3 regions of the Streptacidiphilus alkalitolerans genome follow, and region 1 is predicted to be linked to each of the others. Evidence: riboswitches for the same ligand, from Rfam matches in the RefSeq annotation. Region 1 holds a riboswitch; each other region holds the start of a gene.
The links. A riboswitch is a leader RNA that binds a small molecule or an ion and turns the genes downstream of it on or off. The one in region 1 is predicted to bind cyclic di-AMP.

Region 1 (10,235 bases):
CTCGGCCTGGACGTCGTCGACCAGCTGCACCACCTGCTCGCTGGCGCGGAACAGGTCGGCCTGGTTGCCGGCCGAGCCGGCCGTCTGGATCTCGCTGTTGACGATCACCGCGAACAGGATGGCGATCACCACGACCGGGATCACCACCAGCAGGTTGAGCTTCTGCCGGAACGGGACCCGTTCGATGGCCAGCCCGAACCCGGCCCGGAAGCCGCGCGGCTGCGCCGCCCCGGCGGGTCGTGACGACTCGGGAGGGAGGGGGGTCGAGGGTGCGTCCGGCGTGGCCGGGCGCGCGTCCTGCCAGGACAAGTGAATCTCCTCGATCGGCTCGGGAGCCTGAAGACTGACGGTACGTCTGCTCGAACCGGAACGCCGGTATCGAAAATCCGACCTCGCGGAGACTACCGGCTCTCATGCCAAGATCGTCAGTGGGGGTTGTGAACATTGTGATACGAAGTCATCAATATGCTTCCCCGATGAGCAGTTCGCGGCGCAGTATCACTGCCTTACGCGTGCTGAGGGCGCAGGTCAGGCCAGGGGCGGGGCCGCAGCCGGAGCCGACCACCGGTCGGATGCCGGTTGACTGGCCATGAGGCGAGCGGATTTGATCGCCCCTGAGTTCTGCCAGCTACGCCGTCAAGCCCGCGCACCGCACCACGCTCCTTCTCACCTTCGGAATGGAACATGACCTCCACCGGTACCAACGGCCGTCGCATAGCCGCCGCCCTCATCGCCTCTGCTGCGGCTGTCTCGATGGCCGCCTGCTCTTCCTCCACGAAGACCAGCGGCAGCAACCCCCTCGCCGCCGCCCCCAAGGCCTCGGCCACGGCCGGTGGCCCGGTGGTCATTGGCGGCAACAACTTCCCCGAGAGCACCCTGCTCGCCGACATCTACGGCGGGGCCCTCAAGGCCAAGGGCGTCACGGTCAGCTACAAGTACCAGATCGGCAGCCGCGAGATCAGCTACGGCCTGCTGAAGAACGGCACCATCACGGTGATGCCGGAGTACAACGGCGCCCTGCTGGCGTTCCTGGACCAGGCCGCGGTGCCGACCTCCACGGACGACACCGACACCCAGCTGTCCGCCAAGCTGGCCAGCAACCTGACCCTGCTCAACCCGTCCCCGGCCGAGGACAAGGACTCGCTGACGGTCAACGCGGAGACGGCGGCCAAGTACAACCTGACCGCGTCCTCGAAGATCTCCGACCTGTCGAAGATCGCCGGTGACCTGGTGCTCGGTGCGGCCCCCGAGTTCCAGACCCGCAAGGAGGGCCTGGTCGGGCTGAAGTCCGTCTACGGCCTGACCTTCAAGAGCTTCAAGGCGCTGGACGCGGGCGGCCCGCTCACCGAGGGCGCGCTGGGCAAGAACAGCATCCAGGTGGGCGACATCTTCACCACCGACAGCACCATCAGCGCCAAGAAGTGGATCACCCTGCAGGACGACAAGGGCCTCTTCGGCTACCAGAACGTGATCCCGGTGGCCCAGAAGGGCGCCCTGTCCCAGGCCGGCATCGACGCGCTCAACGCGGTCTCGGCCAAGCTGGACACGCCGACCCTGCTGGACCTGGACACCAAGATCGGCAACGGCACCGACCCGGCCGCGGCGGCCACCGCCTGGCTGCAGTCGGTCGGCCTGGGCTGACCCGTCCGGACCCGTCCGGGTCCGAAGCACGACGAAGGGCCGCCCACCGCGCGATGCGGTGGGCGGCCCTTTTTGATGTCCGGTTCAGGCGTCCAGGTCGTCGCAGCGGCCCAGGGCGTCCGGCTGGTGCTCCTCGACCCGGCGCAGCATCCGTCCGAGCTGGCCGGCGAGCACCGCGCGCTCCTCAGTGGAGGCGTCCCGCAGCAGGTCCTCCTCGAACACCGCCGCCATCCGCATCGACTCCAGCCACTTCTCCCGGCCGAGCCGGGTGAGCTCGATGTTCACCCGGACCCGGTTGCTCTCGTCCCTGGTGCGGGTGACCAGCTCCGCCGCCGCCATCCGGTCCACCCGGTGGGTCATCGCGGCCGGGGTCAGGCCGAGCCGCCTGGCGAGCTCGCCGGGGCCGAGCCGGTAGGGGCTGCCGGCCACGATCAGGGCCTTGAGCACCTCCCAGTCGGCCGAGCTGATGCCCAGCTCGTTGAGCTGCCGCCCGTAGGCGACGGTCATCCGCCGGGCGAGCCGGGACAGCGTCGAGACGATGGTCTCGACCTGCGGGTCGACCATGGGGAACTCACGCTGGTACGCCGCGACCTGTTCGTCGATCTGCAGCTCGGTACTCATACCCCTCAGTGTCTCACAATCGTTTCGCCCCGAAGACTTTAGTAGTGTACTCTTTCAAAGGAAACAGAAGACGGCAGAGGCAGTAGAGGGGCGGTGCAGCATGGCGCGCACAATTCGGCAGGTTCAGATCGGCAACGCACTCAGCGCGTTCGGCAGCGGCTTCACCGTCCCCTACATGTTCGTGTACGTGAACGAGGTGCGCGGGCTCGGCTCGATGACCGCCTGGCTGGTGTTCACCCTGTTCGCCCTCGCCGCCCTGGTCGCGCTGCCGCTGGCCGGGCGCGGGATCGACCGCTACGGGCCCCGTCCGGTGCTGGTCGCCGGGGCGGTGACCGCCTCGCTCGGGGCGCTGGCCTTCGGGCACGCCACCGGCACCGGCCACATCCTGATGTCCGCCTTCCTGTTCGGCGCGGGCGTCGCGGTGGTCCAGCCGGCCCTGGCCACGATGATCGTCCGCTGCTCCACCGCGGCGACCAGGGCGCATGCCTTCGCGCTGCAGTTCACCCTGGTCAACCTGGGGATGGGGATCGGGGCGATGATCGGCGGCCAGATCGTCGACGTCAGCCGTCCGACCAGCCTGACGCTGCTGTTCACCATCGAGGCGCTGATGTTCCTGGTACTGGCGGCGGTGACCGGCAGCGTCCGGATCCCGGCGGCGCCGACCGACGCGACCGCCTCCGCTGCCCCGGCCGCGGGCGGTCCGCGCTCGGACTTCCGCACCCTGCTCGCCGACAAGGCCATGATCCGGATCTGCGTGCTGGCCGGGCTGATCTTCTTCACCTGCTACGGCCAGTTCGAGTCCGGCGTCGCCGCCTACGCCACCGACGTGGTCGGCACCTCGCCGTCCGTGCTCGGCCTGGCGCTCGGGGTGAACACCCTGGCCATCGTGGCGCTGCAGATGATCGTCGTGCGGATCACCGCGCGCCGCCGCCGCAGCACCGCGATCGCGGCCACCGGGCTGGTCTGGCTCGGCGCCTGGACCGCGGCGGCCGTGGCCGGCCTGGTCTCCAACGGGACCGTGGCGACCGCGGCGATGCTCTCCGTCTACATGCTGTTCGGCGTCGGCGAGGCGCTGCTCGCGCCGACCCTCGGCCCGATCATCGCCGACCTGGCCCCGGCGCAGCTGCTGGGCAGCTACAACGCGGCGTTCTCGCTGGTGAAGCAGGTCGCCGTGGCGATGGGCCCGGCGGCCGGCGTGCTGCTGGTCGGGGCCGGGCTCTCGCCCGCGTACCTGCTGGTGATGGCCGGCTCGACGGTGCTGATCGTGGTGCTGGCGCTGCGGCTGCGGAAGCAGCTGACCGGCCCGCAGGACAACGCGGTGCGGCGGCAGCGGGTGGTGGCCGGTTCCAGGCCCGCGGACACGCTGGAGCCCCGGCTCGCGGCCTGACCGGCCCGGGCCGGCGGCCCGGTTCCCGGCGCCCCGGCCCGACCGGCCTGCCGGTGAACAGCGGGCGGCTGGGTGGTGAACAAGAGCCGCACGGGGGTTGAGGGACTACAACGCTGTAGTACTTTCTGACTGCCCAGCGATTCGATCCCCCTGCCGAAGGCCGCAGATGTCCGTCCTCACCTACCCAGAAGCGATCGGCGTCGGTCTGCTCCAGGGCGTCACCGAACTGTTCCCGGTCTCCAGCCTCGGCCACAGCATCCTGGTGCCGGCCCTGCTCGGCGGGCACTGGAAGGCGGACCTCAACGTCTCCGCCGCCGACTCCCCGTACCTGAACGTGCTGATCGGGCTGCACCTGGCCACCGCGCTGGCGCTGGTCGTCTACTTCTGGCGGGACTGGGTCCGGGTGATATCCGGCCTGTTCAGCTCGATCCGGCACCGGCGGATCGAGACCGTGGAGGAGAAGCTGGCCTGGCTGCTGATCGTGGCGACCATCCCGGTCGGCATCGCCGGCCTCGCGCTGGACAAGGTGTTCCGGGAGTCCCTGGGCAAGCCGATCCCGGCCGCGATCTTCCTCACCCTCAACGGTGTGGTGCTCTACGTGGCCGAGCGGCTGCGCCGCGGCGGCACCGGGCGGCGCCGGGCCGGGGACGACCCGGTCGTCCCGCTCGCCGGTGACGAGGAGGTGCACCCGGACGTGCTGTCCGACCGCCGGATCACCAAGCTCCGCTGGGGGCAGGCCCTGGTCATCGGCGCGGCCCAGATCCTGGCCCTGCTGCCCGGCATCAGCCGCTCCGGAGTGACCATCAGCACCGGGATCTTCAAGGGCATGCGGCACGAGGACTCGGCCCGCTTCGCCTTCCTGCTGGCCACCCCGGTGATCGGCGCGGCGGCCCTGCTCAAGGTGCCCTCGCTGATGGGGCACGAGGGCGACGGCATCCGCGGCCAGGTGCTGGCCGGGGCGGTGGCCGCGTTCGTGGCCGGGTACATCGCGGTGCGCTTCCTGACCAAGTACTTCGAGACCAGGACGCTGACCCCGTTCGCGATCTACTGCTTCGTCGGCGGCCTCGGCAGCCTGGCGTACCTGACCCTGGCCTGAACGCCGCGCGCAGCGCCGCCGGTGTCCCTCGTACGGGTGGTCGAGCGGCGCGTGTACCGGGAGCTGGGCGGTTCCTCTGCTCGAATGATCGTCTGAACGTTCTGAACGTACCCGGGCGAGAAGAGGCGCGGCTGATGACCGGTCGAGGGCCAACGGCCGCACTGTCCGCGGCGGTCGCCCTGACGCTGCTGCTCCTGCTCAGCGGCTGCGTCGAGGTCCGCGGCACGGCCGTGCGCGGGCAGTCCTCGGGCCGGTCCGGATCGGTCTCCAACGACTCCCTCGGCCTGGCCCGGCCCTTCCTGCCGCTGCCGGCGGTCACCCCGGCCGCCGTCCCCGACGGCTACGACCCCGGCGCCGACGCCGCGGCGGACATCGCCGCCGCCCAGGCCGCCTCGCACGCCGACGGGCGGCCGGTGCTGCTGGACTTCGGCTCGGCCTGGTGCCAGGACTGCCAGGCGCTGACCGCCCTGGTGCGGAACCCCGGCGTGCACCTGATCCTGGCCCGCAACTACCACACGGTGACGATCGACGTCGGGCACTACGACCGCAACATGGACCTGGCCGGCCGCTATGTGAGCCTGCCCGGCAGCGGCATCCCGGCGCTGGTGCTGCTCGGCGCGGACGGCACCCCGAGCCGTCCGGCGGGCGCCGAGCAGTTCGCCGACGCCAGGAGCCTCAGCTCCGACCAGGTGGCGAACCTGCTGGTGGACTGGCTGTACCCCGGGAACTGACGCTCCGTCCCCAACTGCACCCCCGGAATCTCTTGGATTCAACCGTCACTAGGATTACCTTTCTATAACGCGGGGCGAAGTTCAGCCGTTCGACGGACGGCGTCGCACTGCGATCGCCTAATCCTGTTTCTGGGAACCGGGGAACCACGTAACTCTGGGGTGAATCAGCCGAGGTCTGGCTGTAGGGGACCTTCCTCTCCGAACCCGTCAGCTAACCCGGTCGGCGAGAGGGAAGGAAAGGAGTACGCCGAACGTGGCGTCGCACCAGCCCACTTGGGCACCCGTACAGTCCACGGCCGTCCTCGGGTTCGCGGCCATGGCCGCCGTCGGAGCCACCGGCTTCGCCGCGGTGCCCGCACAGGCGGTGGACAGCTCCGCGAGGGGCGGCACCCTGCTGCTGGCCCAGGAGCACGACCAGGACGAGTCCGTCGCGGCACCCGCGACCGACCCCGGTCTCGCGCTCACCGAGCGGATCCAGACCCAGGCGGTCCAGCAGCGGGCCACCGCCGAGGACGCCGCGCGGCGCCAGGCGGCGCAGCTGGCGGCGGCCAAGCACGCCAGGGCGCAGCAGATCGCGGCGGAGGACCAGGCCCGTGCGGCGGCCGACCAGGCGGCCCGGACCCGGGCGGCTCAGGAGCAGTTGTGGGCGCAGCAGGCGCAGGCCGAGCGGGCCCACGCCGAAGCGGCGGCGGCAGCGCAGGCGGTCGGGCCGCGGCTCGGCACCCTGGTGGCCCCCGTCGCCGGTTCGGTCCCCGGGGCGGGCTTCGGCCAGTCCGACTCCTTCTGGGCGCATCTGCACACCGGTCAGGACTTCGCCGCCCCCACCGGCACCCCGGTGGTGGCGATCGGCGACGGCAGCATCACCTCGGCGGGTTGGGCCGGCGCGTACGGCTACCGGGTGGTGCAGACCCTGGCCGACGGCACCGAGCTCTGGTACTGCCACCTCTCCGCGATCGGCGCGGGCGCGGGCGCGGTGACGGCGGGTCAGCCGATCGGCCGGGTCGGCGCGACCGGCAGCAACGTCACCGCTCCGCACCTGCACCTGGAGGTGCGGCCGACCGGCGGCGAGCCGGTCGACCCCTCGACCTGGCTGGCCGGGCACGGCCTCGCCCTCTGAGGCCGGTTCGCGATTGGGCCGACTGAGGGTCGGCCGCCCCCCTGAACACCGAGGGTCCCGCTGACACCCCCCCGACAGCGGGACCTTCGGTATGTCCGGGCTCAGCCCCGGCGGTCGACCGCCGCCCAGGAGGCCAGCGCCACCCCGGAGGACACCACGGCCACCGAGGGCCAGGCGCCCAGCTTCTTCGCCAGCGGGTGCGAGCCCGCGAACGCCGCCGCGTACAGGCCGGTCAGCGCGACCGCTGTGGCCGGTCCCGCGGCCCGCTTCCACTGGGTCGCCGCCACCGCGCCCGCCCCGAGCAGGGCGAGGCCGCCGAGTTCGCGCCGCTTCGTCGCCCGGGCGATGCCGAAGCCGCCGACCAGGCCGCCGGCCGCGACCAGGGAGGAGGGGATCCGTGCCATGGAAGTGTGTCCTTGTCTCAGTCGGTACTGGGTCTCAGTTGGTTCTGGTGTTGTGCAGGTGCAGGCCGATGTAGCCGATGTAGATCCGCCCGGTTCCCGAGCAGTCGTCGTGGTAGTGCAGCCGCGGCGCGGTGCCGCCGCCCCCTATCCGCAGGTGGGCGCCCATGAAGACCTTGCCGGCCGGGTTCACCTCGACCGGGACCGGCAGCTCGCGCTCGCCCTTCCACTTGCCGTTGGTGCGCACCGTCCGGGACTCGTCGCGGATCACCTTGCGGGGCGGGAAGACATGGCAGTCGGCGGGGGTGTTCTCGCACCATCTGCGGAAGTCGCCGCCCGACTCGCCGTGCACCGCGGCCTCGGCGTAGTCCTGCAGCGCCAGCAGGGCGTCCCAGGCCATCCTTACCCAGGTGGGGTGGTCGGTCTGGTCGTCCAGCTCCTTGGCGAGGCGGTGGTCGCCGGTGAAGGCCAGCAGCGGGAACTCGTCCAGCCGCTCGACCAGTTCGGCGAAGGAGACCGGGTCGACCCGCAGGCTGTCCGGCAGCGTCCGCGGCGCGGCGTCGCCGTCGGCCTCGGCCAGGCGTCCGCGCAGCGAGCGGACCTGGGTCCTGGCCTCGCGCAGCTCGCTGTACTGCTCGTCGTACTCGGCCGCGAGCTGGGACTCGCGCTCCTCCGCGGCCCGCAGCCAGCGGCGTACCTCCTGCAGCTCCTCGGCGCGGGCGCGCTCCTCGTGGACCTCCTCCTCGTGGTGGTCCACCAGCAGCGACCCCGGCTGGACGCCGTCGATCTCGGGGCTGCTCTCGATCGGCCCGCTGGTCCGGCCGCCCGCGCGCAGCGGCGGCAGCCCGGCCAGCGCGTCCGGCAGCGGGGACTGCACCGCGAGCCGGCGCGGCAGCCAGGCCAGCAGGCCGCTGGCGCGGCGCAGGTCGGCGTCCAGGGTGTGCCGGCCCATCACCCGGTGCCGCTGGGCCTCCGGGGCCCAGGCCGGGTCAAGGCCGGGCAGGTAGGTGCGGACCGCGCCGCCGTACACCCGGTGGTGCTCCAGGGCCCGGTTGAAGTCGCGCTCGGCGCCGGGCGCCAGCGCGTACAGGACGGCCAGCCCGGCGCAGCCGCGCAGCAGCGGGTCGACGGTCTCGGCGAGCCAGTCGTCGAAGTCGGTGCGGGGCGGGGTGCTGGCGACCACGATCGGCATCCGCCGGTCCGGGTCGCAGAGCTCGTCCAGCACCTCGTCCACGTCACCGCGTTCGATCACCGTGGGCAGGCCGTGCAGCCTGGCCGCGCCCGGATGCTCGCCCTCGGTGGCGGAGAGCACGTCCAGCAGGCCCCTGGCCAGGGTCGGCACCGGGGCCTTGGTCGCCGAGGAGCCGCGGACCGGCAGTTGCTCGGCGTCGAGTCTGATCCAGGTGGCGCCGGTCGGCGGGGTGCTTACGGTCAGTGAGGTCTGCCAGATTCCCTGGGGCGTGAACTCGCGTAGTCGCCAGCGCGCGACCGACTCCTTGGCGCCGGTCGCGCCGCGGATCCGCTCCTTGAGGGCGCAGTCGAGCACGGCCTGCGGACCGACCCGGTGCCGACCGTCCTCGGCGCCCGGGTCGTCGTAGTGCTGCGCCTTCAGCCAGTGTCTGACCTGCTGCCCCGCGAGGGTGACCGTGTCCCGGTGGCTGTGTCCACTGGCCACGGCCATGCGATAGATGCCGTCTGTCATCCGCTGGCCTCCTGACGCGTCTCGGCGTCACTGCACGTTGCGTGCGGGTGTTAAGAGGGACAACGTGGAGAGGACCTCCGATGGTTCCGGTGCGATCAGCTGGAGGCGTGAGCAGGGGTGGTGCGCGCCGTTATTCTGCGCCGTCCGACCCGGTCCGCGCGGTGGTGTCGGCGGGTTCCGGGTGTTGCGGTTGCTGCGGGAGGGGCTGCTGGGGCTGCGGCTGGGCGGGGCGGTACTGCTGCGGCAGCGGCTGCAGCGGCTGCGGGCCCGGGTAGGCCGGCGGGCGGAACCCCGGCTGCGGCTGGGCCGGCAGGTACGGCGCGGGGGCCTGCGGCTGCGGCGCGGGGTAGCCGGTGGTCCGGTAGCCGGTGGGACGCGCGTACGGGCCCGGCTGGGCGTACGGCGCGGGCTGCGCGTACGCCCCGGGCTGGGCGTACGGGCCCGGCTGCGGGTACGGGCCGGGGGCCTGGCCGTACGGGCCCGGTGCGGCCGGGTACCTGCCGGGGCCGTAGCCCGGGCGCGGGCCCTGTGGGTAGCCGTAGCCGTACGGCCGCCGCGGCTGCGGGTGCTTGCGGTACCACTCCTGCGCGCCGACCCGGACGAACACCTCGGCGACCCGCTCGCGCCGCTCCCACAGGTGGTGCAGCAGCTCCTGCTCGCGCTCGGTGAAGTCCGCCCCGGCCAGCCCGCGCTCGGCCCGCTGCCGCAGGAACGCCAGCGAGGTGGCGAAGCTCAGGTACTCGCCCATGGTGCGGGCCCCGTCCTTGCCCTGCACGAACCGGGCCAGCTCCTTGGACTGCCGCCGGGTCCGCACCGTCGACAGCACCAGCGGCACCTGCGGCGCGAGCCAGCCCGCCGCCACGTACACCGGCAGCTGGCGCTCCACCACCAGCAGCTCGCTCCGCCGGGACCACACCACCAGCCAGACCATCAGGCCGAACACCGGCACCATGAAGAGGAAGTACACACCGAGGAAGCCGAGCCCGCCCAGCGCGGAGGAGCCGTTCCAGGTGCCGTGCATGAACATGGCGCAGACCCAGCCGCCGATCGGCGCCAGCACCATCAGCCAGCGCCTGCGGGTCATCGCCGCGACGCCGAAGCCCACCCCGGTCATCCCGGTGAACAGCGGGTGCGCGAAGGGCGACATCACCTCGCGCAGGATGAAGGTCACCACGGTCAGCGCGAAGCCGTGGCCGTCGCGCTCGCCCTCGGTCACCGAGCGGCCGATGTACAGGATGTTCTCGGTGAAGGCGAAGCCGGTCGCGGTGAAGCCCGCGTAGACCATGCCGTCGACGATGCCGCTGAAGTCGCGGCGGCGGAACAGGAAGAGGAGGAGGATCGCGGAGCCCTTCGCGGACTCCTCGATCAGCGGGGCGACCACGCTGGCGCCGACGGTCTCGCCGCTGCCGATCTGGTGCTCGATCAGCAGCGAGGTCGCCCAGGTGTTGGCCAGCAGCGCCACCAGCGTGGCGGCGAAGGCGCCCCAGGCGAAGCAGAACAGCAGGTTGCGCAGCGGCTTGGGCTCGATCCGGTCCAGCC
Region 2 (10,235 bases), on a different contig from region 1:
CAGGTAGCCGGCCAGCGGGTGCAGCACCCCGCCGGTGGCGAAGCGGATCCGGCGCAGCAGGGCGGCCTGCTCGTCCCCGCAGGCGATCACGCCGCCCATCACGTCGCCGTGGCCGCCGAGGAACTTGGTGGCGCTGTGCAGCACCATGGCGGCGCCCTGGCGGGCGGGCTGCTGCAGCACCGGGGTGGCGAAGGTGTTGTCGACCAGCAGCGGCACGTCCCCGGCCTGGGCGGCGATATCGGCCAGGTCGACCTCGGCCAAGGTGGGGTTGGCGGGGGTCTCCACGAAGACCAGGCCGGTGTCGGGGCGCAGCGCCCGGCGGACGCCTTCCGGGTCGGCCCAGCTGACCTCCGTGCCCAGCAGCCCGGAGCCGAGCAGGTGGTCGGTGGTCCCGTAGAGCGGGCGGATGGCCACCACGTGCCGCCGTCCGCCGCTGAGCACGGCCAGCAGCGCGGCGCTGATCGCGGCCATCCCGCTGGCGAAGGAGACCGCCGCGGGCAGTCCCTCCAGATCGGCCAGAGCGCGTTCAAAGCGTTCGACGGTCGGATTGGAGACGCGGCCGTAGACCGGCAGTCCGCCGTCCCACTCCCCCGAGCCGAAGCCGTCGAGGCGCAGCGCCTCGGCCCTGCTGTCCCGGGAGGGGTAGGTGGTGGACAGGTCGATCGGCGCGGCATGGACGCCGAGATCGGCCAGGTCCTCACGGCCGGCGTGGACGGCCCGGGTACGGATGTCAGCGGGTTTCATGCCCATAGGTTCGAGCAATGTTCAGTGGCGCCACAACGCTTTCGATTATTATTCTGGCTCCATGGGAAACATCGAACTGGATACGGTTGATCTTGAGATCCTGCGGGTGATGCAGAACGATGCCCGGATCAGCAACAAGGACCTCGCCGCCGTGGTCGGCGTCGCCGCGTCGACCTGTCTGGACCGGGTGGCGCGGCTGCGCACCTCCGGAGTGATCACCGGGCAGCGGATCCAGGTCGACGCCGCCAAGCTCGGCCGCCCGCTGGAGGCGTTCCTGTACATCCAGGTCCGCCCGCACCGCCGCCCGCTGGTCGAGCCGTTCGTCGACCACCTGCTGGCCCAGCCCGAGGTGCGCGCGGTCTACCACCTCACCGGGCCCGACGACTTCCTGGCCCATGTGGCCACCGACACCAGCCAGGGCCTGCAGCGGCTGGTGCTGGACCAGCTGACCGTGCGCGACGAGGTGGTCCGGGTGCTCACCAACCTCGTCTTCCAGCACTGGCCCGGCGGCCCACTGCTCCCACCCGGAGCCACCGGGACCGCCGGGACCGCCGGGAACAACGGGAGCACCGGGCGCTGAAGCCCAGGTCCGGCGGCCCCGGGGGCCTACTTCCTCGCCCCGGCGGCGATCAGACCGAAGGCGGTGGCTCCGTCGAGGGACTCGCGGAGGATGTCGGCGTGGCCGGCGTGGCGGGCGGTCTCCTCCACCAGGTGCAGCAGGATCCAGCGGGCCGAGCGCCGCGAATCCGCGGGGAACCAGGGGGCCTCCGGCAGCGGGACGGTCAGGTCCAGGTCGGGCAGGGCGGTGATGATCTCGGTCGTCTCGGCGGCCACCGCGTCGGAGAAGGCCAGCACGTCGTCCACGGTCTCGCCCTCCACCAGCCGGAAGGAGTCGCCCCAGTTCGACTCGTCCCGCTTCAGCAGGGTGGGGCGCCCGGCCAGGGTGCACCTGACCCAGCTGCTCTCCATCTCCGCGCAGTGCTTCACCAGCCCGGCCACCGACAGCGCGCTGACCGTCGGAGCGGCTGCGGCCTCGGCCTCGGTCAGACCCGCCAACGCCCGCCGCAGCGCACCGCGCTGGGCCTCCACGAACTGCAGCAGGGCGTCGCGCTCATCGGTCTCTGCGGCTACCAGCGTGGGCATGGGGACCACCTTCCTCCTCGCTGCGCCCGACCCGTGCGGTCGATCGCGTGGTGCTCACGCTAGCCAGGAAATAGGTCTGTTTCGCTCCTAATCGGCCGTGGCGCGCGGTCCTGCTCCCTCGCTGTGAGTCCGCGCACATTCCGTTGTTCGATTCCCGTAAGCATGTCTAGCCTGCAGGTTCCGCCGTGGGCGGAGCCTGCCGCCGGGACGCCGAGTCCTGTCCACTCGTCGGCGGGACACCGAGCTCCAGTACGGACAGGAGCGGGGGAACCAGGTCAGTTGCCGAGTCCGCGCCCGAACGGGCGTGCGGGTCTCGGCTCGGGGTGAAGCCGCTCCCACCGGGCGGCCGGGCTACCTCAGTCCGAACCCGACAGCTCACCTCGCAGGCGTGACGAGGAACCCTGCCATGTCTCCTTGGATCACCCCCGCGCGCTTCGCCGCGATAGCCGGTGCCGCCGCCGTGGCCGCCGTCCCGCTGGTCGCCGTCCCGGCCCAGGCCGCCACCAGCGTCAGTCAGGACCGGCTCACCCCCAGCTCGATGACCGCCGGCGTCGCCGCCACGGCCTCGCTCACGGTCCACTCCAGCTCCTGCTTCACGGCCAGGACGCTCGGCGTGGGCGTCCGCGACGCGTCCGGCGCCAACCTCGACTTCCCCGGCTCCCGGAGCAACGTCCGGATCTGCCCGGGCGCGGTCTCCCTGACCACCGGCAGCCGGACGCTGCCGGCCGGCAGCTACACCGAGTTCGGCTTCTGGCAGGACAGCAGGGGCGGCTGGCACAACCTGCCCACCCGCACGCTGACGGTGGCTCCCGCCGCGGCCACCGGCCCCAGCACACCGACCCCGACGCCCACACCCAGCGCGCCGTCCTCGGCCCCGCCGGCCTCGCCCGTCCCCGGCACCTCGCTGGCCTGGTCGGACGAGTTCAACAGCCCGATCGCCTGGGGCTCGCGCTGGGTCGGCAGCACCAGCAGCGCGTTCCAGTACGGGAACCACAACCCCAACGACAACAAGCTCGACTGGCTCGACCCGAACGCGGTCCAGGTCGCCAACGGCGTCGCCACCTTCACCGCCGCCCCCTCCGCGCACACCCTGGAGAACGGCAAGCAGGCGTGGACCACCGGCCAGCTCACCACCGAGGGCTCGACCGAGGGCTTCCAGGTCAGGACCGGCGACTACGCCGAGGCCCGGGTCCAGCTGCCGACCGGTTCCGGCGCCTGGCCCGCACTGTGGACCTGGAAGAACGGCAACGGGGAGATCGACTCCTTCGAGTACCACCCCGACAACCCCAACCTGCTGGAACTGACCAACCACGTCAACGCCGCGCACGACTACTACACCGACGCCAAGGCCGTCGGCCCCGGCGACTGGGTGACCATCGGCACGTACTACGGCGCGAAGTCGGTGGACTGGTACGTCAACGGCACCAAGGTCTACTCGGACGGCACCGGCGTCGGCGCCGACTGGTCGGCCTACCTGAACCTGAGCCTGTCGGTCAGCGCCGGCCAGTACCACCCCGGCCCCTCCGGGACCGCCCCGATCACCTTCGCCGCCGACTATCTGCGGGTCTACCGCTGAGCCTTCCCCCACCGCTCAGCTGCTACGGTGTGAAATCGTTCGACTACACCGAGCTACTGAACCATGGGAAAGACATGCGCATCGTCTGCGCTGGTGGCGGGCCCGCCAGCCTGTACTTCTCGATCCTGATGAAGCGGTCCGACCCGGGCCACGACATCACCGTCCTCGAACGGAACCCGGCCGGGTCCACCTACGGGTGGGGCGTGACCTACTGGGGCGATCTGCTCGACCGGCTGCGGGACGGCGATCCCGCGACCGCGCGGGCGATCAGCGAGAACTCGGTGCGCTGGACCGACGGCGTGGCGCACGTCCGGGAGCAGTCCACGACGCACCCCAGCGACGAGGGCTTCGGCATCGGCCGGCAGCGCCTGCTCGACATCCTGGTCGAGCGGGCGACCGACCTGGGCGTCCGGGTCGAGTTCGGCCGGGAGATCACCGACCGCGGCCAGCTCCCGGACGCGGAGCTGGTCGTGGCCGGCGACGGCCTGCACAGCCGGCTCCGGCAGCAGTACCCGGACCGCTTCGGGACCGAGGTCGCGACCGGCCGGAACAAGTTCATCTGGCTGGGCACCAGCAGGGCCTTCGAATCCTTCACCTTCGCCTTCGCCGAGTCGGAGCACGGCTGGATCTGGTTCTACGGCTACCGCTTCAGCAGCGACCGCAGCACCTGCATCGTGGAGTGCTCCCCGGAGACCTGGGCCGGGCTGGGCTTCGACCGGCTGGACGAGAGCGGGACCATGGCGCTGCTGGAGCGGATCTTCGCCCGGCAGCTGGACGGCCACCCGCTGATCAGCAGGCCGGACGGCGGCGGAAGCGCCTCCTGGCTCAGCTTCCGGACGCTGACCAACGCCAGCTGGCACCACGACGGCATCGTGCTGATCGGCGACGCCGCCCACACCACCCACTACTCCGTCGGCGCCGGCACCACACTGGCCCTGGAGGACGCCGTCAGCCTGGCCGGGGCGGTGCGGCGGCACCCCGCGCTCCCGGCCGCGCTGGCCGCCTACGAGGCGGAGCGGAAGTTCGCCATCCTCTCCACCCAGAGCGCGGCCCGCTACAGCGCCCAGTGGTACGAGAACATCCCCCGCTACATGCACCTGAAGCCCCCTCAGCTGTTCTCGCTGCTCGGCCAGCGGCACTCACCGCTGCTGCCCTACGTTCCGCCGCAGATGTACTACTGGGTCAACCAGGCCGCCGAGGAGTTCACCCCGCTGCGGAAGCTGCGGAAGTGGGCGGGGCCCAAGGTGGTGCGGACCCTGGCCGGCCGTCGGCCGGGCACCCCCTGAGCCCGCCCCGTCCCCGTACGCTGCAGTTCTCCGCCGATGGCCGGCGGCGGACGACGATTCCACCGCGATCCCACCCGCTTGGAGCATCCATGCCGGCCGCTGCCCGTACCGCAGGCCTGAAACTGCCGCTGCTGGTCCTGCTGCTGGGAGTGGCCATGGCCGCCGCCGCCTGCGGGGACGGCGGCGGCTCCCCGGCCTCCGCGTCGCCCACCCCGACCGCGCCGCACAGCGCTTCCGCATCACCCGCTTCCACGTCGCCCACGTCCACGTCGCCCACCGCGTCCCCGACCGGCGCGCAGACCCGCAGCGCGGCCAGTGCCTGCGTCGAGCGGACGCTGGCCGGGATGAGCACCGCGCAGCGGGTCGGCCAGCTGTTCATGTCGGCGGTCAGCAGCACCGGGCCGACCGCCGCGCAGCTGCAGGTGCTGCGCCAGGGCCAGGTCGGCTCGGTCATCCTGATGGGGCACACCGAGGCCGGCTCCCGCGCGGTACGGGCCGGGACGGACCGGGTGCAGGCGCTCGCGCCCACCGTCGCGGGCAGCAGGGTCGGCCTGCTGGTCGGCGTGGACCAGGAGGGCGGCCAGATCCAGGTGCTGGGCGGCCCGGGCTTCTCCGCCATGCCGAGCGCCGCCGAGCAGGGCGGCTGGCCGACCGCGCTGCTGCAGGGGCGCGCCGCCACCTGGGGGCGCCAACTGGCCCAGGCCGGGGTCCAGTTGGACCTGGCACCGGTGGTCGACGTGGTGCCGGCCGAGGAGACCTCGGTCAATGAGCCGATCGGCAGACTCGCCCGCGGGTTCGGCAGCACCCCGGGCACGGTCGCCCGGCAGTCCTCGGCCTTTGTGCGCGGCCTGCGGCAGAGCGGCGTGCTCAGCACCCTGAAGCACTTCCCCAGCCTGGGCCATGTCCAGGGCAACACCGACTTCGCGGCGAACGTGGTCGACAACGTGACCGGTCCTGACGGCGACTTCGTGCTGCCGTACCGCTCCGGGATCCAGGCGGGCGCGCAGTTCGTCATGGTGGCCCTGGCCACCTACACCAGGATCGACCCGCGCCACCCGGCGGTCTTCTCGCCGACCGTGGTGCGCGGGCTGCTGCGCGGCACGATCGGGTTCCAGGGCGTGGTGGTCTCCGACGACCTGGGCAACGCCGCCTCGGTGCGGTCGGTCCCGGCCGGGCAGCGGGCCACCGGCTTCCTGGCGGCGGGCGGCGACCTGGTGCTGACGGTCGACCCCGCCACGGTCGGCGCGATGACCGCGGCGGTGCTGGCCGAGGTGAACCGCGACCCGGCGTTCCGCAAGGGCGTGGACGCCAGCGTGCGGCGGGTGCTGACCGCCAAGCTCGCCGCGGGGCTGCTGACCTGCCCGCACTGAGCCCAACAACCCGCTGCGCGCTAGTCGCCGTCGACCGCCAGCCAGCGTTCGACGGCGGCGACGTGGACGGTCGCCGCGGCGGCGGCCAACTGCGGGTCGCGGGCGGCCAGGGCGTCCACGATGGCGGTGTGCTCGCGGTGCACGTCCTCGATCGCCGGCCCGACCCGGGTGCCGCGCAGCAGCCGGACCCGCTGGGTCTGCGTGGAGAGGATCTCCAGCAGCAGCGACAGCACCGGGTTGCCGACCACCAGCGCGATCCTGCGGTGCAGTTCGCAGTCCAGCCGGATGAACTCGTCCAGATTGTCGGCGGCGATGCTCGCGGCCAGGACCTCGCGCAGCGAGGCCACCTCGGCGTCGCTGATCCGGGCCGCAGCGACCGCGGTGGCCTGCGGCTCGACCAGCCGCCGGATCTGCAGCAGCTGCATCGCCGCCTCGCCCTGGGAGACGTCCGCCACGAAGGAGAGGCTCTCCAGCAGCAGATGCGGCTCCAGGCTGGAGACATAGGTGCCGTCGCCCTGCTTGGCCACCAGGATCCGCATCGCGGTCAGCGCCCGTACCGCCTCACGCAGCGAACTGCGGGACAGGCCGAGCTGGACCGCGAGCACCTCCTCCTTGGGCAGGCGTTCGCCCGGCTGCAGCTCGCCGGAGACCAGCATGGCCTTGATCCGGTCGATCGCCTCGTCCGTCAGCGCCACGGCCGTTCCCTTCGCAGATCCTCGTCATCCCGAGCATGATGCACCACCCGTGACAGTCATCAGATGAATGATAGCCCGACCCTGGTGGGCGCTTGCGAGATTGATACTGGCGCGCCTAAAGTCCACATCACTCCCCCCATTCATCGGAGGTTTGTAGGATGCGTCTGCTACGCGTAGGCCCGGTAGGTGCCGAGCGCCCCGCTCTCCTGGACGACCAGGACCGGCTCCGCGACCTGTCGGGGATCACCTCCGACATCGACGGGGCCTTCCTGTCCTCGGGCGGCCCCGAGCGCGCCCGCGCCGCGCTGGCGCACGGCGCCCTGCCGCTGCTCGACCCGGACGGGCTGCGGATCGGCGCCCCGGTCGCCCGGCCCGGCAAGGTCGTCTGCATCGGCCTGAACTACCGCGACCACGCCGAGGAGACCGGCGCCGCCATCCCGCCCCGGCCGGTGGTCTTCATGAAGGACCCGGGCACCGTGGTCGGCCCGCACGACCGGGTGCTGATCCCGCGCAACTCGGTGAAGACCGACTGGGAGGTGGAGCTCGCGGTGGTGATCGGCCGGCGGGCCCGCTACCTGGACTCCCCCGCCGCCGCGCTGGACACCATCGCGGGCTACGCGGTCAGCAACGACGTCTCCGAGCGCGAGTTCCAGCTGGAGTACTCCGGCCAGTGGGACCTGGGCAAGTCCTGCGAGACCTTCAACCCGCTCGGCCCCTGGCTGGTCACCCCGGACCAGGCCGACGACCCGCAGCAGCTGGGCCTGCGGCTGTCCGTCAACGGCGTCCAGCGCCAGGACGGCAACACCAAAAACATGGTCTTCGAGGTGGCCCACCTGATCTGGTACCTGAGCCAGTACCTGGTCCTGGAGCCCGGCGACGTGGTCAACACCGGCACCCCGGCCGGGGTCGCCCTCGGCCTGCCCGGCAACCCCTACCTGCGCTCCGGGGACGTGGTGGAGCTGTCCATCGACGGCCTGGGCACCCAGCGGCAGACCTTCGAACCCGCATGAACGGCATGCCCGGCACGCCAGGCAGGACCGGCAGGATCACCGCCGTCGAGACCTACGACGTCCGCTTCCCCACCTCGCGGGACCTGGACGGCTCCGACGCCATGAACCCGGACCCGGACTACTCCGCCGCCTACCTGGTGCTGCGCACCGACGCCGGCGACGGCCTGGAGGGCCACGGCTTCAGCTTCACCATCGGCCGCGGCAACGAGGTCCAGGTCGCCGCGATCAACGCGCTGCGGGCCCATGTGGTCGGACGGTCCGTCACCGAGCTCTGCGCCGACCCGGCCAGCCTGAACCGCGACCTGGTCGGCGACAGCCAGCTGCGCTGGCTCGGCCCCGAGAAGGGCGTGATGCACATGGCCGTCGGCGCCGTGGTCAACGCCGTCTGGGACCTGGCCGCCAAGCGCGCGGGCAAACCGCTGTGGAGGTTCCTCGCCGATGCCGAGCCCGAGTGGCTGGTCTCCCAGGTCGACTTCCGCTACATCGCCGACGCGCTCAGCCCGGACCAGGCGCTGGAGCTGCTCCGCCGCGGCCGGGCCGGACGCGCCGAGCGCGAGCGGGAGCTGCTGCGCCGCGGCTACCCCGCCTACACCACCTCGCCCGGCTGGCTGGGCTACTCCGACCGGAAGCTGACCCGGCTGGCCCGGGCGGCCCTGGCCGACGGCTTCACCCAGATCAAGCTGAAGGTCGGCGCGGACCTGGCCGACGACATCCGCCGCTGCCGGGCCGCCCGCGCGGCGGTCGGACCCGCCGTACGCATCGCCATCGACGCCAACCAGCGCTGGAACGTCACCGAGGCCATCGCCTGGACCAAGGCCCTGGCCGAGTTCGACCCCTACTGGATCGAGGAGCCCACCAGCCCCGACGACATCCTCGGCCACGCCGCGATCCGGGCCGCGGTCGCCCCGGTCCGGGTGGCCACCGGGGAGCATGTGCAGAACCGCATCGTCTTCAAGCAACTGCTGCAGTCCGGCGCCCTCGACGTGCTGCAGATCGACGCCGCCCGGGTCGGCGGGGTCAACGAGAACCTGGCGATCCTGCTGCTGGCCGCGAAGTTCGGCGTCCCGGTCTGCCCGCACGCGGGCGGGGTGGGACTGTGCGAACTGGTGCAGCACCTCTCGATGTTCGACTACCTCGCGCTGTCCGGCAGCACCGACGACCGCGTCATCGAGTTCGTCGACCATCTGCACGAGCACTTCGTCGAACCGGTGCGGATCCACCGCGGCCACTACCGGGCGCCCCGGGCGCCCGGCTTCTCCGCACAGATGCACCCGGAGTCGATCGCCCGCTACACCTATCCCGACGGCGGCTTCTGGGCCGCCGAACTCGCCCTCACCGCACAGGAGGTCTCCGTATGAGCGACCTGACCGGACTTCGCGCACTCGTCACCGGCGGTGCCTCCGGCATCGGCCTGGCCACCGTGCACCGGCTCACCGAGCGCGGCGCCACCGTCGCCGTGCTCGACCTCGACCCGGGCAACCTGCCGCTGGGCTTCAAGGCCGACGTGGCGGACGACGCCTCGGTGCGCACCGCCGTCGCCGCGGCCGTGGAACAGCTGGGCGGGCTGGACATCCTGGTGAACAACGCCGGCATCGGCGCCATCGGCTCGGTCGAGGACAACCCCGACGACCAGTGGCACCGGGTGCTGGACATCAACCTGCTCGGCATCGTCCGCACCACCCGCGCCGCGCTGCCGCACCTGCGCGCCTCGGAGCATGCCGCGATCGTCAACACCTGCTCCATCGCCGCCACCGCCGGGCTGCCGCAGCGCGCCCTGTACTCGGCCAGCAAGGGCGCGGTGCTGTCGCTGACCCTGGCCATGGCCGCCGACCACGTGCGCGAGGGCATCCGCGTCAACTGCGTCAACCCCGGTACCGTGGACACCCCCTGGGTCGGCCGACTGCTCGACGCCGCCGGCGACCCGGCCGCCGAGCGCGCGGCCCTGAACGCCCGTCAGCCGACCGGCCGACTGGTCAGCGCCGAGGAGGTCGCCGCCGCCATCGCCTACCTGGCGAGCCCGGACGCGGCCTCGGTGACCGGCACCGCCCTGGCCGTCGACGGCGGTATGCAGGGCCTGCGGCTGCGCCCCGTGGAAGGGTGAGCCGGATGCAGACCACCACCCTCGGCCGCGGCAAGGTCCCGGTGACCCGGCTCGCCTTCGGGGCCGCCACCCTGGGCAACCTGTTCACCCCGGTCAGCGACCTGGAGGCGCGCGCCGCGGTGGACGCGGCCTGGGAGGCCGGCGTCCGCAGCTTCGACACCGCCCCGCACTACGGCCTGGGGCTGTCCGAGCACCGCCTCGGCGCGGCGCTGCGCGACCGTCCCCGCGCCGAGTACACCCTCTCCACCAAGGTCGGCCGACTGCTGGAACCGGTCGACCGGGTGGACGGGGACGACCTCGCCAACGGCTT
Region 3 (10,235 bases), on a different contig from region 1:
CGAAACTTCCATGGTCCTGTCTCCCCTGTTGGTGGAACTGGCGGCCGTCGTCATGCCGTGGCGCAACTCGTGGGATGCGGGAGGATTGGGATACGTGGAAGCAAGGCATCATCGTCATGGCCGTCACGCGGATCCCCGGATCAGTCAAGATCCAGTCAACTTCTCTGGTGGCTGGCCCACTTGGCTGCAATGTCCTGTCAAGTAGATGCCGAACATGAATGATCCATAAACGACTTCATCCCCAACTCATCAAGCCCAGCCGATACCTGACTGGAAGTTGTACGCCCGAAGCGGTGGCTGCCCGAGAGGCCGAGTTCTCCGGTTGACTGGTTCGCCAGCTGGTAAGTAATCAATTGTCCCAGGACTGACCAGTCATGTCCGAAAGTTGTAGGCTCGAAGGGGAGGTCATGGAGGCAGTTGTGAACAGTGCGCCGCGCTCGTCACCGCAGAAGCTTCAGCATGTCTACGACAGGCTTCGCGAGGAGATCGCACGCCTGGGCCCCAAGGCCAGACTGCCGTCGCAGAACGAGCTGGTGAAGCAGCTCAATGTCTCCCGCGACACGGTGCAGCGGGCACTGAAGTGGCTGCAGGAGGAGGGGCTCGTCCACTCGGTCCAGGGCCGGGGGACCTTCGTGGCGGAGCTGACGGCGGTTGGGGCCGATGCCGTGGAGGGGGGCGGCCCTGTGGCCGAAAGAGCCGACAGGCTGAAACCGGCCTTCAAGGGTCTGGGCGACTACCTGAAGGGGGCGTTCAAGGAGAAGGACGTCACCATCGACTTCTTCGGCTTCACGGCGGAGACCCTCTCCATGGTCCTCAAGGAGCGTCTCTTCGAACTGCGTCTCGCCGACAGCGGCAGCCAACCCGCGTCGCTCACCATTCGGCTGCTCCTGCCGGCGATGGGCACTCACCTCGCCCTGCCGCGATCGATCGAGGACCCGGCCGACGAGCGCCCGTTGGACCGGCTCCGGGAGTTGACTGCCCGACTCGTCGGAGACCTCAGGGTCTCCCTGCGCGACGCTGCCGGCCGTCAGCTGATCGAGAAGGCCGACCTTCAGGTGCGCACCGTGCGGATGACCCCGCAGGTGAAGCTGTACATCATCAACAGGACTGTGGCGTTGATGAGTTGGTACGAGATCCAGCGGAACACGGTGGATGTTCCGGCATCGGACGACAGTGGTGCGGTCGAGCACCTGCCCATCCACGACCTGATGGGAGTCGACGCTCTCCTCATCCCGCAGCTGCCGGCCGCCGTGCCCCTGGCCCAGCAGTGGTTCGACTCCCAGTGGGACGCCTCGCCGGATGATTCGGCGCCGGACGGCGCCGGCGGCGGGGACGCACTGGCCTGAAGCCGGAGTTGCGCGGACACTCGTGAGGTGACTCCCGGCCCTGCTTCCGAGCTGTTCCAAGGCGCGACCCATGTGCTGTTCGACTTCGACGGTCCCTTGGTGGACCTCTTCGCCGGGCACGGGGCCCCTGGAATAGCCGCCACCCTGCTTGAGAAGATCAGGGCCGAGGTGGAGCTCGCGGGGACGGAGTTCCCCGATGCCACCGACCCCCATCGCATCGTGGCCGAGTTGCACGGCGTTCTGACCCGTTGCCTCCTGCTCTCCGACGAGCAGGCGTCGCGACTTGTCGACATCGCCCAGCGCGCACTCGTCGCGGAGGAGCGGATCGCCGCCAAGTCCGCCGCGGTCACCGCGGGCGCGGCGGCTCTGGTCGACGAACTCCGGCGGCTCGGCTGCGGCCTGGCCATTACCAGCAACAACTCCGCCGAAGCCATCCATGACTTTCTGGCGGGGCGGTCCGGAGACGGATTCAGAGAGGCATTCGGACGTCATGTCTACGGGCGAGCCCCCGAGCCGTACCTCATGAAGCCGCATCCGTCCTGCGTGCGCCTCGCGCTGGCGGGTCTGGGCTGCACGGCAGAGAGCCGGATTCTGATGATCGGCGACTCGGCGTCCGACTTCAAGGCGGCCACAGCGGCGGAGTTGGGCATTCAGTTTGTCGGCTATGCCCCCAATCGCCGAAAAATAGATCTGCTGCGCGCCTCCGGAGTCGACCATCTGGTCGAAAGCCTGCATGACTTGCTGCGGGGTAGGAGTTTCTGAGAGAGGCGACTTTTTCGGATAAAGGAACCGTGACCATGTGTCACCGCCCGGCGTTTCCCCACTAGTGTGTTTTCAAACCTGGTCGGAGCCGCGCAGGGGAGAAACGGTCGTCCACATGCCTCGGGAGTCGCCATCAACAGGACGAGTGAATCCGCCCAGCCGGTAGCTGCCGCATATCAGCAGCTGGTCGACTCCGTGCGCTTCCGGGTCGTCTCCACAGGCGGTTTCCACAACGACAACTACCGTGTGCACCTGACCGAACAGCAGGCGCGACCGCTCGGACTCGATGCCGACACCACCCTCCTGGTGCGGGTCAGGCGCCGGAAGCCGGAGCTGGTTCGGCGGTTCTGGCCGGACGAGGCCGTGCTGCTCCGGCAGCTGGCCGCGGTGCGGGACGATCCGACGGACCAGCGCGAGATCGACGGGCCGGAGGTGCTGCACAGCAGTGAGGACGGCGCGTCCGTGCACCTCTACGTCAACGGTGCGGAGTTGGCGCAGGGCTGTCCCGACGGCGAAGCCGTCCCTGAGCACTATGTGGAGCAGATCGCCCGGTTCTTCGGCCGTCTTGTGCGCTTCGGGGAGAAGGACCTCCCGCGCCTGCCCAAGGGGTGTCCGGACAACGGGGACTCCACCGGATTCCTGCGGAGCCTGGTGGCGTTCGCCCAGGAGGAGCTCTGCGAGGGCAACCAGAAGGAGTTCGGCGAGCTGTTCAGCGCGTTGGGGGTGCCGGACGATGCCATGGCCGGCTTCGGACGCGGTCTGCCGCCGCTGGTGAGTCGGCCGTTCGCGCTGCTGCACACCGATGTCCACCGGCGGAACATCATCGTCGACGAGCACGACCAGTTGCGGTTCGTGGACTGGGAGCTGGCGGCCTTCGGTGATCCACTGCTCGATCTCAGCACGCACCTGCGCCGGATGCGCTACCCCGCCTGGCAGGAGGCGCAGGTGGTCGACGCCTGGCGGCGGGCGGTCGGCGAGGTGTCCCCCGCCCATACCGCCGGCCTCGCCCACGACCTGCCGATCTATCTGGCGTACGAGCGGGCGCAGTCCGTCTACCCCGATGTGATCCGCGCGGCGCTCAGTCTCGGCGCGCTGGCGGAGGAGCCGGCGCTGGACCGGGCCGTGTCCCGTACCCGGGCCGCGCTGCTGGCGGCGGCGGGTCCGCTCGGCCTGGCGGAGGTTCCGGACGCGGAGGGGATCCGGGGACCGCTGCTCAAATGGCACCACTCCCGCTGGTTCGAGCGTTCACTGGAACGCCGGGCCCGCTGACCGGCCTTCAGCGACCGGAGGGACTTGTGGTCATGGAGTGCCTGTGTCTAGCCTGCCGGGAACGTCCGCACGCGCGGGCGACCGCCTCGCGGGACGCCGAGTCCTGTCCAACCGGGGGGCGGAACCCACACTCGTCAGTTGGGCAGGAGCGGGGGACCCAGGTAAGTCGCCGCAGCTCACAAGGCCGCGGCTTGGGGTGAAGACGCATCAGCGTCCGGGCTACCTACCGGCCCGAACCCGACAGCTCACCTCGCAGGCGTCGGAGAGGGAAGCTGCCATGCTCTTCACCACTGCTGTCGCCGGCCGCCATCGCAAGCCGCGTACCAGCAATACCGCCCGGATCGTGGCGACCGCGGGCCTCGGCACCGCCGGGATAGCACTGCCGCTGATAGGCGCGACCAGCGCCTCCGCCGCGTCCGTGTCCACCTGGGACAAGGTCGCCAGTTGCGAGAGCGGGGGCGACTGGTCCATCAACACCGGCAACGGCTACTACGGCGGACTGCAGTTCTCCGCCTCCACCTGGGCCGGCTACGGCGGCACCTCGTACGCGTCCACCGCCGACCAGGCCAGCAAGGGCCAGCAGATCACCATCGCCGAGAAGGTGCTGGCCTCGCAGGGCCCCGGCGCCTGGCCGGTCTGCGGGCCGAGGGCGGGACTGTCCCAGGGCGGCGCGCCGGCGTCCGTCGACACCACGTCGTCCAGCAAGCCGACGGCCGCGGCCACGGCCAAGCCGAAGCACAGCAGCGGCAGCAGCACGACCACCGCGCACACCGCGAAGAAGAAGACCGCCTCCGCGCCGAAGCACGCCGCGCCCGCACCCGCGGTGCGGCAGGCGGCGGCCACGCACAAGATCGGCCACGGCGACTACACGGTCAAGCCGGGCGACACCCTGTCCGGCATCGCCGCCTCCGCGCACCTCAGCGGCGGCTGGACGGCGCTGTACCGGGAGAACAGGACCACCGTCGGCGCCAACCCGGACCTGATCTTCCCGGGTCAGCGGCTCGAAGTCGGCTGACCTGAATCCGGTCTCGGACCGCGGCCCCTGCTCGCCGGGTGAACTACTGGTGAGTAGGGGCTCCGTCAGGTGAGACAGCCGCGAGGTGCGCGCGGCCCGGCCGCCCGCTGCGGCTAGGCTCTTGGGGTAAGCACCCCGCGCGTGAGAAGTTCACCGCCTCCCCAAGGAGATGCCTGTGCCGTCCATCGACGTCGTCGTAGCCCGGGAGATCCTCGACTCACGAGGGAACCCCACGGTCGAGGTCGAGGTCGGCCTCGACGACGGCAGCACCGGGCGTGCCGCCGTTCCGTCCGGCGCCTCGACCGGTGCCTTCGAGGCCCTCGAGCTGCGTGACGGTGACAAGTCCCGTTACTTCGGCAAGGGCGTCGAGAAGGCCGTCCTCGCCGTGATCGAGCAGATCGGCCCGGAGCTGATCGGCTACGACGCGACCGAGCAGCGCCTGATCGACCAGGCCATGCTCGACCTGGACGCGACCCCGGACAAGTCCTCGCTCGGCGCCAACGCCATCCTCGGTGTCTCGCTCGCGGTGGCGCACGCCGCCTCCGAGGCCAGCGACCTGCCGCTGTTCCGCTACCTGGGCGGCCCGAACGCGCACGTCCTGCCGGTCCCGATGATGAACATCCTCAACGGCGGCTCGCACGCGGACTCCAACGTCGACATCCAGGAGTTCATGATCGCTCCGATCGGCGCGGCCTCCTTCACCGAGGCCGTCCGCTGGGGCGTCGAGGTCTACCACACCCTGAAGGGTGTGCTGAAGGAGCGCGGCCTCTCCACCGGCCTGGGCGACGAGGGCGGCTTCGCCCCGAACCTGGACAGCAACCGCGAGGCGCTCGACCTCATCGTCGAGGCCATCAAGAAGGCCGGCTACACCCCCGGCAAGGACGTCGCGCTGGCGCTGGACGTCGCCGCGTCCGAGTTCTACAAGGACGGCGCGTACGAGTTCGAGGGCAAGTCGGTCTCCGCCGCCGAGCTCACCGACTACTACGCCGAGCTGGTCGCCGCGTACCCGCTGGTCTCCATCGAGGACCCGCTGTTCGAGGACGACTGGGAGGGCTGGAAGGCGCTCACCGCCAAGCTGGGCGACAAGGTGCAGATCGTCGGTGACGACCTGTTCGTCACCAACCCGGTCCGCCTCGCCCGCGGCATCAAGGAGGGCGCGGCCAACGCGCTGCTGGTGAAGGTCAACCAGATCGGCTCGCTGACCGAGACCCTGGACGCGGTCGAGCTGGCCCAGCGCAACGGCTTCCGCTGCATGATGTCGCACCGTTCCGGTGAGACCGAGGACGTCACCATCGCCGACCTCGCCGTGGCCACCAACTGCGGCCAGATCAAGACCGGCGCCCCGGCCCGCTCCGAGCGCGTGGCCAAGTACAACCAGCTGCTGCGCATCGAGGAGATCCTCGACGAGGCCGCCGAGTACGCCGGCCGCGGCGCGTTCCCGCGCTTCCAGCCCGCCGCCGACTGACGACGCGTCGTGCTGCACCGGTGCCCCGCTGCGAACACCCTCTAGGGTGGGGCGGCGGGGCACCGGCACATCCGACCCGGCACATCAACGGGAGGCGAGTACGTGAGCAAGGCAAGCGGCAGTCGCAGGCCGCGCTTCACCGGCCGCGCCGCGGTGCTCGCGCTGGTGCTCTGCTCGCTGATCGCCGCGCTGGCGTACCCCACCCGGCAGTTCATCGCCCAGCGGGCCCAGATCGCCCAGCAGCGCGCCGCGGCGGAGCAGGCCCAGGCCCAGGTGGACGAGCTGCGCCGGGAGCGGGCCCGCTGGCAGGACCCGGCGTATGTGACGGCCCAGGCCCGCGAGCGGCTGCACTACGGCTTCCCCGGCGAGACCCCGTTCACCTCGGTGGACCCCAGCCCGAGCGTCTCCGCCTCCGCCTCGGCGCAGTCGAAGGGCCAGGCCCAGGCAGGCGCGGCGAGCCAGCCCTGGTACGACAACCTGTTCGAGTCGCTGGACGCCTCGGACGCCGCCCCCACGCACTGAAGAAAGCCCAGGACATGACCTCGCACAACTCGGCCTCCGGCGTGTCCGACGCCGACAAGGCCGCCATCGCGGCCCAGCTCGGCCGGATGCCGCGCGGCCTGCGGGCCGTCGCCCACCGCTGTCCCTGCGGCCTCCCCGACGTGGTGGAGACCTCGCCGCGACTGGAGGACGGCTCGCCGTTCCCGACGCTGTACTACCTGACCTGCCCGCGGGCCGCGTCCGCGATCGGCACGCTGGAGGCCGACGGGCTGATGAAGGAGCAGACGGCGCGGCTCGCCGAGGATCCCGAGCTGGCCGCCGGGTACCGGCGCGCCCACGAGGACTACATCGCCAAGCGGGACGCCATCGAGGTGCTGGAGGGCTTCCCCAGCGCCGGCGGCATGCCGGACCGGGTGAAGTGCCTGCACGTCCTGGTGGGCCACTCGCTGGCCGCGGGGCCCGGGGTGAACCCGCTGGGCGACGAGGCCCTGGCGAAGCTGCCGGAGTGGTGGCGCAAGGGCCCCTGCGTCTGCGCGGGCACCGAAGCCACCGCCACCGCCGACACCGACATCGACGAGGACAAGGACGACGACCAGTGAGCCTGCAGCGCGTCGCCGCGATCGACTGCGGCACCAACTCGATCCGCCTCCTGGTCGCCGACCTCGACCCGGAGACCGGTGAACTGCACGACCTGGACCGGCGGATGACCATCGTCCGGCTCGGCCAGGGCGTGGACCGGACCGGGCGGCTCGCGCCCGAGGCGCTGGAGCGCACCTTCGCCGCCTGCCGCGAGTACGCCGCCGTCATCGCCGGGCACGGCGGCGCGGAGCACGTCCGCTTCGTCGCCACCAGCGCCTCCCGGGACGCCGAGAACCGGGACGAGTTCACGGCCGGGGTCCGCGAGATCCTGGGCGTCGAGCCCGAGGTGATCAGCGGCGACGAGGAGGCCCAACTGTCCTTCACCGGGGCCACCAAGGAGCTGGGCGCGGCCGACGGCCTGACTCCTCCCTACCTGGTGTTCGACCTCGGCGGCGGCTCCACCGAGTTCGTCCTCGGCGCGGACCGGGTCGAGGCGGCGCGCTCGGTGGACATCGGCTGCGTCCGGTTGACGGAGCGTCACGGCGAGGACACCCTCTCCATGCGCGCCGACATCAAGGAGGCGCTGGACCTGGCCGCGGAGACGGTCCCGCTGACCACCGCGGCCACCCTGGTCGGCCTGGCCGGCACGGTCACCACCGTGGCGGCCGTCGCGCTGGAGCTGCCCGCCTACGACCCGGTGGCGATCCACCACTCCAGGATCCCGCTGGCCCGGGTCCGCGAGGTCACCGAGCTGCTGCTCGGCAGCACCGCGGAAGAGCGCGCGGCCATCCCGGTGATGCACCCAGGACGGGTGGACGTGATCGGCGCGGGGGCCCTGGTGCTGCTTGCGATCATGGAGCGCAGCGGTGCCCAGGAGCTGGTCGTGAGCGAGCACGACATCCTCGACGGCATCGCCTGGAGCGCCGCGCGGGACCGCCGTTCGGAAAGTTTGTGAATTTCTTCACGTGAGGTTCCCGGATCTTCTGCCGTCCTTGTGGAGGGTTCGTCCGGATTTCGGGACCGGCTGCCCTGTCCGGCTCCTGGCGCGGTGCCACGGGTGCGGCGGCGAGCTGCGGTTATGCCCGTCGAGGGGCGGGCGTGGGCCGGGGGCGACACGTGGGCGCGCAGTGTAGCAGGGGCTGTCCAGTGCCTGGCGAGTAGGCCCGCTACATGTGGTCCCCAGGGTGCTGGATACTTTCGGATATGAGCACCACGGAGCGTCCTCGCATTCTTATCGTCGGCGGTGGATACGTCGGCCTGTATGCCGCGATGCGCATCCTCAAGAAGATGCGCTATGGGGAGGCGACCGTCACGGTCGTCGACCCGCGGTCGTACATGACCTATCTGCCCTTCCTCCCCGAGGCGGCGGCCGGCAACGTCGCGCCTCGCAACCTCGTCGCCCCCCTGCGCAGCATCCTGAAGACCGCGGAGGTCCTCACGGGCCACGTCACCTCCGTGGACCAGGCGCGCAAGGTGGCCACCATCCACCCGGCCGCAGGCGACCCCTACGAGCTGCCCTTCGACTACATGGTCGTGGCGATGGGCTCGGTCTCCCGCACCTTCCCGATCCCCGGCCTGGCCGAGCACGGCATCGGGATGAAGTCGGTCGAGGAGGCCATCAGCCTCCGGAACCACGTCATCGCCCAGCTCGACAAGGCGGAGTCCACCACCGACGAGAAGGTGCGCAAGCAGGCGCTCACCTTCGTCGTCGTCGGCGGCGGCTTCGCCGGTGTGGAGACCATCGCCGAGGTCGAGGACATGGCCCGGGACGCGGCGAAGCTCTACCACAACGTCAAGCGGGAGGACATGCGCTTCCTGCTGGTCGAGGCGGCCAACCGGATCCTCCCCGAGATGGGCCCGGACCTCGGTCTGTGGACCAAGGAGAAGCTGGAAGAGCGCGGCATCGAGATCTACATCGAGACCTCGATGGACTCCTGCCTCGACAAGCACGTGGTGCTGAAGAACGGCGTCGAGGTCGACGCCTCCACCATCGTCTGGACGGCCGGCGTCAAGCCGAACCCGGCGCTGGCGAACTTCGGCCTGCCGCTCGGCCCGCGCGGCCACGTCGACACCGCCCCGACCCTCCAGGTCCAGGGCTTCGACAACGTCTGGTCCGCCGGCGACAACGCCCAGGTCCCCGACCTGGCCGTGGGCGAGGGCGCCTGGTGCCCCCCGAACGCCCAGCACGCGGTGCGCCAGGCGATCGTCCTCGGCGACAACGTCATCTCCGGGATGCGGGGCTTCCCGCAGGCCGAGTACAAGCACAAGAACCTCGGCGCGGTCGCCGGGCTGGGCCTCCACAAGGGCGTGGCGATCCTCTTCGGCAAGTACAAGCTGAAGGGCCGTCCGGCCTGGTGGTTCCACCGCCTGTACCACGGCAGCCGGGTCCCCACGATGAACCGCAAGGTCCGCGTGTTCGCCGACTGGACCCTGGCCGTGTTCCTGAAGCGCGAGACGGTCTCCCTGGTGGAGATGGAGCGTCCCCGTGAGACCTTCGTCGAGGCGGCGGCCCCCGCCCCGAAGCCGGTCGCGGCAGCACCCGCTGCCGACAAGGCATCCGAGAAGGTCCCCGCGTAGCACGTAGTGCGCTGTACCCCTCATGCCCGGCAGCGTCGCCGGACCACACCCGTGGTGCTCATACCGGCACCGCTGCCGTAAGTGCCCCGGTCCTGTTCCTCAGGACCGGGGCACTGGCGCGTTCCGGGGCTGTCAGCTGGTCTTGATGCTGCCCAGGATGTCGAGCTTCGACGCCCGCCGGGCCGGCCACATCGCGGCCAGCAGGCCGATCAGCGCCGCACCGAGGACATAGCCGCCGAGCTGCCCGTACGGGGGCGCGGTGGTCAGGCCGACCAGGCTGCTCTTCAGCAGCTGCACCGCCGACCAGGCCAGGAAGCAGCCGATGGCCACGCCCATCACCGCGCCGAAGGCGGCGATCACCACCGACTCCAGCCGGACCATCCGCTTCACCGCGTAGCGGTCCAGGCCGATCGCCCGCAGCATCCCGATCTCGCGCTTGCGCTCGAACACCGACATCGCCAGGGTGTTGATCACCCCGAGGATGGCGATCACCACGGCCATGCCGAGCAGCCCGTACATGATGTTCAGCATGGTGCTGATCAGCGAGTTGAACTGGTCCCTGATCTCCTGCTGGGTCTTCACGGTGACCAGCGGGTTGCGGCCGGTGGAGTCCTTCAGCGCCTGCTGCAGCGTCGCTGACGCCCCGTTCGTCCCCTTGACCAGCACATCGCTGTAGTACGGCGCGGTGGTGTGCGGGGCGAGCACCGACTCGCTCATCAGC

Region 2: it holds a riboswitch for cyclic di-AMP, as region 1 does, so the genes downstream of both, ACEZDG_RS34295 (glycoside hydrolase family 16 protein) here and ACEZDG_RS12230 (M23 family metallopeptidase) in region 1, are expected to answer to the same signal.
Region 3: it holds a riboswitch for cyclic di-AMP, as region 1 does, so the genes downstream of both, ACEZDG_RS27040 (transglycosylase family protein) here and ACEZDG_RS12230 (M23 family metallopeptidase) in region 1, are expected to answer to the same signal.

The regions. Positions count from the first base shown of each region.
Region 1 is NZ_JBHEZX010000005.1:16,171-26,405, reverse strand. It holds gene ACEZDG_RS12260 (HAMP domain-containing sensor histidine kinase) at 1-309, opposite strand, end outside; gene ACEZDG_RS12255 (ABC transporter substrate-binding protein) at 685-1,641, shown strand; gene ACEZDG_RS12250 (MarR family winged helix-turn-helix transcriptional regulator) at 1,726-2,262, opposite strand; gene ACEZDG_RS12245 (MFS transporter) at 2,363-3,649, shown strand; gene ACEZDG_RS12240 (undecaprenyl-diphosphate phosphatase) at 3,816-4,745, shown strand; gene ACEZDG_RS12235 (thioredoxin family protein) at 4,880-5,476, shown strand; cyclic di-AMP (ydaO/yuaA leader) riboswitch at 5,581-5,717, shown strand; gene ACEZDG_RS12230 (M23 family metallopeptidase) at 5,730-6,593, shown strand; gene ACEZDG_RS12225 (hypothetical protein) at 6,695-6,997, opposite strand; gene ACEZDG_RS12220 (hypothetical protein) at 7,032-8,696, opposite strand; gene ACEZDG_RS12215 (PrsW family intramembrane metalloprotease) at 8,827-10,235, opposite strand, start outside.
Region 2 is NZ_JBHEZX010000023.1:78,237-88,471, forward strand. It holds gene ACEZDG_RS34280 (trans-sulfuration enzyme family protein) at 1-744, opposite strand, end outside; gene ACEZDG_RS34285 (Lrp/AsnC family transcriptional regulator) at 806-1,324, shown strand; gene ACEZDG_RS34290 (DinB family protein) at 1,351-1,887, opposite strand; cyclic di-AMP (ydaO/yuaA leader) riboswitch at 2,115-2,290, shown strand; gene ACEZDG_RS34295 (glycoside hydrolase family 16 protein) at 2,294-3,463, shown strand; gene ACEZDG_RS34300 (FAD-dependent monooxygenase) at 3,538-4,749, shown strand; gene ACEZDG_RS34305 (glycoside hydrolase family 3 N-terminal domain-containing protein) at 4,839-6,119, shown strand; gene ACEZDG_RS34310 (FadR/GntR family transcriptional regulator) at 6,140-6,814, opposite strand; gene ACEZDG_RS34315 (fumarylacetoacetate hydrolase family protein) at 6,973-7,824, shown strand; gene ACEZDG_RS34320 (enolase C-terminal domain-like protein) at 7,830-9,182, shown strand; gene ACEZDG_RS34325 (SDR family NAD(P)-dependent oxidoreductase) at 9,179-9,925, shown strand; gene ACEZDG_RS34330 (aldo/keto reductase) at 9,931-10,235, shown strand, end outside.
Region 3 is NZ_JBHEZX010000013.1:214,909-225,143, reverse strand. It holds gene ACEZDG_RS27060 (hypothetical protein) at 1-12, opposite strand, end outside; gene ACEZDG_RS27055 (winged helix-turn-helix domain-containing protein) at 408-1,346, shown strand; gene ACEZDG_RS27050 (HAD family hydrolase) at 1,374-2,108, shown strand; gene ACEZDG_RS27045 (phosphotransferase family protein) at 2,175-3,377, shown strand; cyclic di-AMP (ydaO/yuaA leader) riboswitch at 3,500-3,651, shown strand; gene ACEZDG_RS27040 (transglycosylase family protein) at 3,655-4,392, shown strand; gene eno (phosphopyruvate hydratase) at 4,568-5,857, shown strand; gene ACEZDG_RS27030 (FtsB family cell division protein) at 5,960-6,379, shown strand; gene ACEZDG_RS27025 (DUF501 domain-containing protein) at 6,394-6,957, shown strand; gene ACEZDG_RS27020 (Ppx/GppA phosphatase family protein) at 6,960-7,892, shown strand; gene ACEZDG_RS27015 (NAD(P)/FAD-dependent oxidoreductase) at 8,141-9,514, shown strand; gene ACEZDG_RS27010 (ABC transporter permease) at 9,647-10,235, opposite strand, start outside.